Regions from separate parts of the Longibacter salinarum genome, predicted to be linked through region 1. Evidence: riboswitches for the same ligand, from Rfam matches in the RefSeq annotation. Region 1 holds a riboswitch; each other region holds the start of a gene.

Evidence for each region. A riboswitch is a leader RNA that binds a small molecule or an ion and turns the genes downstream of it on or off. The one in region 1 is predicted to bind thiamine pyrophosphate.
Region 2: another riboswitch for thiamine pyrophosphate. It lies ahead of CRI94_RS14415 (ABC transporter substrate-binding protein); the one in region 1 lies ahead of CRI94_RS04095 (3-oxoacyl-ACP reductase).
Region 3: another riboswitch for thiamine pyrophosphate. It lies ahead of tenA (thiaminase II); the one in region 1 lies ahead of CRI94_RS04095 (3-oxoacyl-ACP reductase).

Annotation. Positions count from the first base shown of each region.
Region 1 is NZ_PDEQ01000002.1:117,739-120,983, reverse strand. It holds gene accD (acetyl-CoA carboxylase, carboxyltransferase subunit beta) at 1-233, opposite strand, end outside; gene tsaB (tRNA (adenosine(37)-N6)-threonylcarbamoyltransferase complex dimerization subunit type 1 TsaB) at 414-1,139, opposite strand; gene CRI94_RS04095 (3-oxoacyl-ACP reductase) at 1,183-1,947, opposite strand; TPP riboswitch at 2,021-2,115, opposite strand; gene CRI94_RS04090 (DsbA family protein) at 2,254-3,162, opposite strand; gene CRI94_RS04085 (thioredoxin domain-containing protein) at 3,216-3,245, opposite strand, start outside.
Region 2 is NZ_PDEQ01000008.1:21,698-24,942, reverse strand. It holds gene CRI94_RS14420 (CDP-alcohol phosphatidyltransferase family protein) at 1-300, opposite strand, end outside; gene CRI94_RS14415 (ABC transporter substrate-binding protein) at 420-1,343, opposite strand; TPP riboswitch at 1,421-1,516, opposite strand; gene CRI94_RS14410 (T9SS type A sorting domain-containing protein) at 1,857-3,245, shown strand, end outside.
Region 3 is NZ_PDEQ01000001.1:182,442-185,686, forward strand. It holds gene CRI94_RS00705 (DEAD/DEAH box helicase) at 1-76, shown strand, start outside; gene CRI94_RS00710 (alpha/beta hydrolase family protein) at 129-983, shown strand; gene CRI94_RS00715 (methylglyoxal synthase) at 1,166-1,627, shown strand; TPP riboswitch at 1,807-1,907, shown strand; gene tenA (thiaminase II) at 2,031-2,744, shown strand; gene CRI94_RS00725 (GNAT family N-acetyltransferase) at 3,088-3,245, shown strand, end outside.

The DNA of each region.
Region 1 (3,245 bases):
TCGGTGTCGTGGAGTTCGTACTCGCCGTCATTGAATAAGAAATTGAAGTATCGCCCGCTGCTCATGCCGAAGTGATACCCCGAGCTCGGGAAGACGAGCAGATTATCCTCCAGTTCTCGCCGGTTGATAATCTCCCCCGTCTTCGGGCACTTCACCCACTGCCCCTCCGGTACCTCATTCTGCTCTTTCCGGGTGGTGAGGATGCCGGCTTTCTTGCGCTTGAACCACGGCATAACGGAACGGTCGTCGAATCACGAGGAGACAGGCGAAGGAAAAACGAGGGGCGGAAGCGATCCGCCACAGACATTCTATAATCTGGATTACCGAATCCAATGTCCAAATCCACAGCAGCTGTCCGCGTGAAATTCCATCGCGCACGCACTGGCACCGGACAAGGGCGGATCTCCCACGTCTCAGCCCACATGAAACGCCTTAAGATACATGGGCTCGAACGTCTTGGGCTCCGCTTTCTGGCCACGGCCAACCATTTCGAGAGCACACCGTGCCACCCACGCGGCCGACGGACGAGAGACCACGTCCGGCACAACTCGCACCTTGATGCCGACCGACCGGAGGACGGGCTCGACCTTCGCGGCACCCGTGCCGATTACACGCACCCGCGCCTTCTTGACGCCGATCCAGTCCGGCAACTCTTTTACGTTCATCGCGGAGGCGGCCGCTTGCAGCTTCAACCGGCCCGTCCACGGGTGCGGATGCGTCTTCTCGCCATCCCCCACAACTTCGCGCATCCGGTACGCAGCGGCAAAGACCTCGTCGCGCCGCGCATCGAGCGCCGCACAGACAACCTCCCCTTCACTTGCGTGGGGTGTCACCGTCGCAGCCAGCGCCTCGAGGGTGGGCACGCCGATGAGATCCGCCCCCGTCGCCTCCGCCCAGCCTTTCGCCGTACTGACCCCGATGCGGAGCCCGGTGTATGATCCGGGCCCTTTCGATACCGCAACCACGTCGATCTCTGAATGATCGACCGAAGCACGCGTCAGCACGTCCTCAATGATCGGTGTGAGGTGCTGCGCGTGAGCCCGCGGCCGGTGCATGTGGTTCTCGGCCACAACGTTGCCATCCACACAGACCGCAGCCCCACAGGTGTGCGTCGCGGTTTCGATCGCTAGAAGGACCATGATAAAACGGTTTGAGACGAACGCTAGAGTGACGGTGCACGACCTACTTCATGACCAATCCGCCGTCGACGATCAAGTTCTGCCCGGTCACGGCACGTGCCCATGGGGACAGGAAAAACAGGACCGCATCGGCCACTTCCTCCGGGGTCGTGACGCGACGTAGGGGCGTCGTTTGCTCGATGATTCCGAAGACCTCGTCGGATGTCGCTGCACTGGCGTCGGTCGTCTGCAGAAGGCCTCCAGACACCATGTTGGCCGTGATGCCTTCAGGCCCCAGCTCCTGAGCAGCGTTGCGCACGAATCCGAGAAGAGCGGACTTGCTCGTGGTGTAGTCGTGATACGGCACCACCGGGTTCTGAACGAGATTCGACCCGATCGCCACAAAACGCCCTGCGCCGGCATCTCTCATCGACGGCAGGCACGCCTGCATCAGGTTGAGCGCTCCCTGCACCGCCCCTTCCGTCTGCACCTGATACTCGTCCCAGTCGATCTCCTCGAGCGTGGAACGATTTTCGGCGTCGAATTGAAAGTCGATCAGCGCGTTGTGCACGGCACGGGTCACCGGCGCACCGAAATGATTCTCGGCCGCATCTACCATGTCACGCACGGCATCGGCATCGCGCACGTCCGCCTGAACCGGTAGAGCTGCCTCCCCGATCTCCTTCGCGACGGCATCGGCTTTTGCCTCGCTCTGGAAATAGTTGACCACGACGCTAGCGCCTTCATTTGCGGCAGCGCGGGCAATGGCAGCACCAAGGCCACGACTGGCACCGGAAATAACGACGACCTGGGAGTCAAGAGACGACATAGAAATGGAAGCTGGCTTCAAAAAGTGATTGACGCGAAACCAGCGGTTCCCAAGGACCGGATGATCGGCACCATCGGGTCGCGAGAAGCTTTCCTTCGCCGGTGCAAACCGGATCAGGTTCGAAGAGACTCTCTCAGCCCGCGCAGGCGGGCACCCCTAGCTTCGCATCGGCCAACATACCGCCTCATCCCTCTTCATTCAAGCCTCTTAGAAAAGGATTCTTGCCAGGCTCGCCAAAAACCGTCCTCGTTCCCACCTACATTGCCAATACCCAATCCCCAATCCCCAATCCCCAATCCTCAATCGTCAGTTCCCCGCTGCAGCTTCGATCTTCTGAGCCAGCGCGTCCACTGAGCGCGCACCCTGTACCTTTTCGCCGTTAACGAAGAAAGATGGCGTCCCTGTCACGCCGGCCTGCTTGCCGGCTTCGAGCGAGGCATTCACCTGCTTCACAACGGAGCGATGCACATCCGATTGGCGATCCGTGGCGCACGCTCTCCACTGCTGCAGATCAATCGTCGCGTCTGCCAACTGCTCCTCACTCTGCGGAACCACGTTTTTCGGAGTGAAGACATCCTGGTTGGCGAAATAGAAGTCGTGGAGCGTCCAGAACGCATCCTCACTTTGGCGTGCCGCGCACTGGGCCGCGACGGCAGCCGGACGCGCCCACTCGTGCGACGACAGCGGGAAGTGCATGAACACGATACGGAGCTGATCCGGATATCGGTTGTGCAGCTCTTCGACCATCGACGTGGCCCGCGCGCAATAGGGGCACTGGAAGTCCGAAAACTCAAGCATCGTCACCGGCGCTTCGTCCGGCCCGAGAGCCGGCATCCCCTGCGACGCGTTCTTCAGTAGATCCGCTCGTTCCCGCTGCTGGTCCTCCTTGGAGGCCTGCATCTCTTCGGCCGTGCGCCCGATGTCGAGCGGCGGGCCGGCAAGGAGCAGCGCCTCGGACTCGTCCTTCCGGATCATCACGTAGACCCGATTCCGATTGTTCACGACCAGCTCTCCCTGGTAGAAGCCATCCACCTGACTTTCCTTGAGGGAGTCGATGCGCAGCGAATCGGCATCGCGAACCTGCGGAATTTCCAGTCGGAGATTGGCGAGGATCTTTTGCTCATTCACCTCGGGACTGGAGTCCGACGCGCCGCACCCCATGAGGAGGCTGGAAGCGAAAACGACGCAGAATGCAACAACGGCAAAACGTGACATGTCGGGCGAAGCCAAATGGGAGTCCGTGTAAGCAGGCGTCCAGAAGCGAGTCTCTACTGGGCGTTCGCCGCAGCTTGGTCGAT
Region 2 (3,245 bases), on a different contig from region 1:
GACGAGTCCCACGCCGATCGGGGCCGCGGGGCCAAGCGAGGCGGGGAGAAGTGGAAGGGCGAGCACCATCGCAAGTCGCACGGCCGTCACCGTGTTGGCCCGCCCGAAGCCGCCGTCCGGCGTCCACTTGTGCCGGGACTGTGCGACGAGCAGTAGCAACGCAGCGCCGCCGGTGACAATAACCGGGAGCGTTGCGTCAACGACGAGGCTCACCGCGGTTGCAGCGAGCACGCCGAGAGCATTCAGTAGGGACCAGCGCTCAATCGGTGTCGCGGATCGAAGGGTGCGAGAAGAGGGCACAGAGAGGGGCGCGTTGGCGAAAGAGGGCGTAGCCGTTCGCAGGGAACGGCTACGGTAACAAGCATGCTTCTCGACTCAAACGCAACCAGGCCCCGTCTCCGGGCAGTCACAACGGCCAATCAGGCCGCTGGGTTGGGCGCGAGCTCAGGGAGGGCGAGGTCGTTCGTCCAGTACGACACCGGTGCGTCAGGCGCGTCGATCAGGTGGCGCTTGATCATCCACGCTTCCAGTTGATCGTAATACCGATCCGTCATGCTGAAGTCGTGCGTGAAGCATGGAATGGTGGCGTCGAAGATGGCCGAGGTGAGTTCGTCGTTCGCGTCCGTTCCCGTGTGCTCGAAGTAGATGCGCCGGGCCTCGTCCGGCTTCTCGTGAACAACGTCGATCCCGCGGCGAAGAATCTGCGTGAGCGTCTGAAAGAGCTCGCGTTCGACGGTCAGTTTCTCCTGCGATGTAATCAGGATGAGCTGGCAGAAGTCCGGCACGCCCCAGTCTTTCAGGGCGAAGAAGTCGACATCCAGCCCGCGGTGCAGCCCCTCGACAATTTCGAAGTTATAGAACGCGAGGGTCGCGACATCCGCTTCGTCCTCGGCCAGAGCGTCGGTGTGGTAGAAACCTTTGTTTACCGGCGTGAAATCCTCGACGTCATACGTTCCACCGTCCGTTTCGATCATCGTGCCGACGATCGCCGGACCGCCGGGGCCCGGAGCGCCCGGATACTGAATCCGAGCGCCGGCCATGTCGCTCGGGCGCTGGATGTCGCCGTCCGTTCGGTACATGACGCCTCCGTTCGTGTGGAGGAAGCGGGCGAAGCCGACGACGGAGTGGCCGGCGGCGCCATCCTCGACGAGGTGAAGCGGTTCGGTAATGGCAAGGTCCATCGTGCCGTCTTCGATTGCGTCGACGGCGTCCAGGTGTTCTTCCGGCTCGATGACTTCGAGGTCGATGCCGGCGTCGCGAAACCAGCCGTATTCTTTCGCGATCAGGAGGGGGGTGTGGTCCGGGTTCAGAAACCACTCAAGTCCTAGGCGTACGGTTGTCATACGAGAATAGCAGGTCGTGATAGAAAAGGACACGCGTGCTGAGGACCTGCACAACCGATGTGATCGTGCGACACGCAGGTAGGGCGGGCACGCTTTTCCTTCGTCGGTACGAGCCGAATCAGGTTCAAAGGGTATGATCTCAGCCCGTTGCGGGGGCACCCCCAGCGACTTTCTCTACGACGGCCGTCGTTGCAGGTTCGGGCTCAGTCGCCCGCAGACGGCACAATGGTGTGAAGCGAGGCGAGGTATGGGGTTTGGGGTTTGCGGGGTGAGGGGGGGCGTGGGGGCTAGGATGCGCCCGAGTGCGACCGGCACTGGTTAGTGTGGTTTTGGTGTGTGGATTTACGGTTTCAGCGGTGGTCTAAGTCTCCATCTCTTTCAGTTTATCGATCGGATAGGTATCATGTATCCTATTTAATGCTCGAAGCATGCGAGTATTTCAGAATTTGAGTCTCTCATCGATTCGAGTTCGAGAGTAGGCCCATTTATTTCGGTTTAAACGGTCGACATATTTTGCGCGGTTCGCTTGTTCTTCTGTGCTTCGCACTTCTGTCCACATCCACCTTCCCGTCGCGCGGTCAACATGCCGGTGAGCGGTCGAGCACCGGTCCGCCGGATGCGATCCACGCACCGGATGCACGAAGCACGCTCCTCGAATTCCAACCCGGTAAGCAGGGCTCGCGCCGACTTATCGGAAAGGCAAGTTCGACAACGTCGTTCATGCGTCGTGGTATCGACCTTGACGGCGTGTACGATAGCTCGAGCAGCTGGGGGGATTACGACGGCGATGGCGACCTCGATCTGGTGGTTACGGGCTATGACGCCAATCGTGACGAGGTGACGCGGGTCTACCGGAATGACGGCACCGGCGGGTTCACCGATGTCGGAGCGAACCTTGCCGGTGTGGCGATCGGTTCGGGCGATTGGGCAGACTACGACGGCGACGGAGATCTCGATCTGGTTATCAGCGGCGACCACGGCCAGTCGGGGGAGATCGCGGTGATTTATCGAAATGATGGAGGCGTATTCACGGATATTCGTGCCGGGCTCGACGGCCTCGTCCTGGGCTCGAGCCACTGGGGAGACTACGATGACGACGGAGACCCGGACCTGGTCATCACCGGCCTTGAGGACGGCAGTAATCCGAGTGCGACCATCTACCGGAATGACGGTGGCGGCACATTCACGGACATCGGCGCGAGCCTTGACGGCGTGGTATTCAGTTCGAGCGACTGGGGCGACTACGACGGCGATGGAGATCTGGACCTGATTATCACCGGCTCCGACTTTGTCAATCACGCGTCCACCGTTTATCGAAATGACAATGGGACGTTTACAGACATTGGGGCTGGGCTCGAGGGGGCGTCGAACGGGAGCGCCAGGTGGGGCGATTACGACAACGACGGAGACCTGGATCTCGCCATCACGGGACGAAATAACAATTCGTCATACCTGGCGATGATTTACCGGAACGACAATGGCAGCTTCACCGATATCGGCGCCGGTCTTGCTGCCGTACGGGGTAGCACGGTTGACTGGGGAGATTTCGACGGGGACAACGACCTCGATCTCCTCGTCAGTGGCTACGATGTCAATGAGCAGCGAACGGCCCGGATTTATCGAAACGAAAACGGCTCGTTCGTCGACATCAACGCCGGCGTGACTGGCACGTCAAGAGGATCGAGTCAGTGGGGGGACTACGACGCAGACGGTGACCTCGACCTCGTTCTGACTGGTCTGAATGACGTTTCCGGCGGTCCATCGGTGTCCGTGTACGTCAACCGCACGATCCAAAACCTTCCAAATCGAACGCCCTCGTTCGGACGCGATACCGGTGAGAGTGTCGTGATGGGCGGGGCATCGACCACGCGGTTCATCGAGGCCGGAGACATCGACGGTGAC
Region 3 (3,245 bases), on a different contig from region 1:
ACTCCTCACCACGTTGCCATCTCCTCACGAATCCGCGAGCGAAAAACAGGAACCTGCCGTTCGGCAGTCACTGTGAACCGGGCGCGATCGTTGCGAACGCATCCGACCTCATCATACACGATCCGACCATGTCAACTGAGCTCCGAGAGGCCTCTTTTTCGACCGAAAACGTGCACGGCGACGTTGTGCACGGCGATCTTCGATGGCTGGAGGATGGACGCGTAAAACCGGTCGTCATCTTCTGTCACGGCTTTAAGGGCTTCAAGGATTGGGGCCCGTTTCCAGAGTGGGGACGCGAGCTCGCCCGCTCGGGATTTGTGGCTGTCCATTTCAACTTTAGCTACAACGGCGTCACGCCGGAGCATCCGACCGAGTTCGTCGACCTCGACGCGTTTGCGGACAACACCTACACGCGCGAACTCGATGACGTGGCAGCGGTGACCGATTACATCGTTGATGGAGCGGATGGTATCGCGCCCATCGACGTTGAGCGTATCGGGCTGATGGGGCATTCGCGCGGTGGGGGCATCGCGATCCTGCACGCGGAGCGAAGCGAGGTGATCAAGTCGCTCGTGACGTGGTCGGCCGTCGATACGTTCTTTGGTCGGTTCGGGCGCGAACGTATCCGCGACTGGAAGGAGCAGGGGTATACCGAGGTCAGGAATAGTCGCACGGGGCAGACCATGCGCCTGAACAAAGTTCTGTACGATGATACCGAGGCCCATCGAGACCTGCTCGACATCACGAGTGCCGCGGGTCGCGTGGACATTCCCTGGATGATTGTTCACGCTACAGATGATGAATCCGTCGACGTTGCAGCTGCCCGCCGCCTTGCCGACGCGCAGCCGGAGGCGATTTTTCTCGAAGCATCCGGCGGTCACACGTTTGGAGGGGCGCATCCCCATGAAAACGACGTTCCTGCGACGTTGCGGGAGGTGTGGAACGCGACGCTTTCGCATTTCAACCAGACGCTCATGCTTTGATGTATGTCACGCTCGAGGGAATTGTGCTCCCTGTGTAGATTGCATTAAGCAAAGCGCTCCCGGACCGCTGAGGCGGGACCTGGGGGAGGAAGACAGGGTTGGAGCGCGCAACTCGGCCCGGGTTGGATCGCATATCGAACCGGGTTCTCTGCAACAGAACGCGGCGGCGACGTCGCATCTGAATGGATACACTTCGTCCTTTGACTCCAGCTACCAAACGCATCGCTCTGGTGGCTCATGATCACAAGAAAAAGGACCTGCTCGAATGGGCACGATTTAATCGGGACGGCCTGGCCGAGCATCAGTTGGTCGCAACCGGCACTACCGGCCGCATTCTTGAAGAAGAGCTCGATATCCCCGTCCACCGACTTCAGAGTGGGCCGCTCGGAGGGGATCAGCAGCTTGGCGCCATGATCGCGAATGGCGACATCGACGTATTGATTTTCTTCTGGGATCCTCTCGAACCGATGCCACACGATCCGGACGTGAAGGCCCTCCTTCGCATTGCCGTCGTCTGGAATATTCCGATCGCCTGTAACCGGGCGTCGGCAGATTACCTGTTCTCTTCGCCGCTGGTGGAGGCGACGTACGACCGACGCGTACCGGATTTCACGGAGCACAGTGAACGGTCGGTCGCTGCCTAGCTGTCCGTTCATAACATTTCGGCCTGGTGAACCGGCAGGATCTGCTAGCGCGGGGCCTGCCGGTTTTTTTGGCCAAGAACGTCCCAATTGATGGCGGGCTACATCTGATCTTCGCACCGGGTAGCATCAAAAAGGGGACTGCTGGTTGCAATCGTCGCCATCGTCGCTGTACATTCGCAGTGCGAAGCTAGGGGTGCCGCCCGTCGAACCGGGCGGCTGAGAAAGACCCTTGGAACCTGATCCGGTTCGTACCGGCGAAGGAAAGCTTCACTCCGGTCTTCTTGATGGCTCGTGACGTCGATCCACGAAAGGATGCGCTTGCATCCGCGTGTTCACGTATCCAGCACGACCTGACTCCCCGGCTTCGCGTCATTCGATCCTTTCTGACGCAATCTCTAGCCTTATGGAGTCGCCCACACTGACCGAAAACCGTCCCTACACCGTTCCGCCGTTTGCGAAGGAATGCCTGGAGGCGGCCGGTGAGGCCTGGCATGCCGCCCACGACCACGCATTTGTCCAGGCCCTGGCCGACGGCTCGCTCGACAGCGACCGTTTCCGGTTTTACCAGATGCAGGATGCCCGGTATCTCGAGGCCTTTGCCGATGCCACGTCCATCATCTCGACGCGCTGCACAGATCCCGACGACAAGCTGTGGTTCATCGAGGCCGCGCAGATGGCCGTGGTTGTCGAACAGGAACTGCATGCCGGATACGGTGAGGAACTCGGCTACGACGCAGACGATGTCGCTCAGCTTGAGCTCACCCCGAACAATCGCGCCTACCAGAACCATATGATCGCCTCGGCCCACACCGGGTCGCTCGTAGAGGCCGTGGCTGCGATTACGCCCTGCCCGTGGCTATACGTTGACCTGGGTCAGCAGCTTGAGGCGGAGATGGGAGAGGTGCCAGAAAGCCACCCGTACGCTGAATGGCTGGAAATGTATCGCGATCCAGCGTTCAACGAGTACATGGATCATCTGCTTGAGCGCTTGCACCGCTTCGCCGTCGCGGCAGATCCGGCTGCCCGTGAACGAGCGAAAGAACTCTTTGTCCTGAGCGTTCGCTACGAGTGGATGTTCTGGGATCAGTCCTGGACGAAGCAGGAATGGCCCGTGTAGGATGATGGTCAGAAAATAGATGGACGAGCGGCGTCGCTGGGGATGAATCAGGCGACGCCGCTTTCGTATGCGGACGCGGGTTAAGTACACCGGATTCGTAGCCAGACAGCTCCATTCGGGGGAGAAAACATCCAAGTAGCATGAAGCCTGCGCGGAAGTTACAGCACGACTGGAACGTGCGCGACGTAACTCGTACGTTTCATACGGTGCAAGCGACTATACGTGATAACCTGCATCCCCACAGCGTCTTTTTTCGCTATACCGTCCGGTGCCATTACCGGGAGCACACTCCTGACGCGGCTCTCCGCTCCGGTCGAAAGACATTTACCTTGCTCCTCCCCTCATGGCCTCCTCTGATACGACGTCTTATCCGGTATTCGAAGATCTGATTCCGGATGTCGATTCCACAGCCGATCACTATGAGATAGCCTTTGCGCGAAGCGAGGAGGATCTGGTCGAAGTCCAGCGTCTTCGCTTTGACGTGTTCAATGTTGAGCTGGA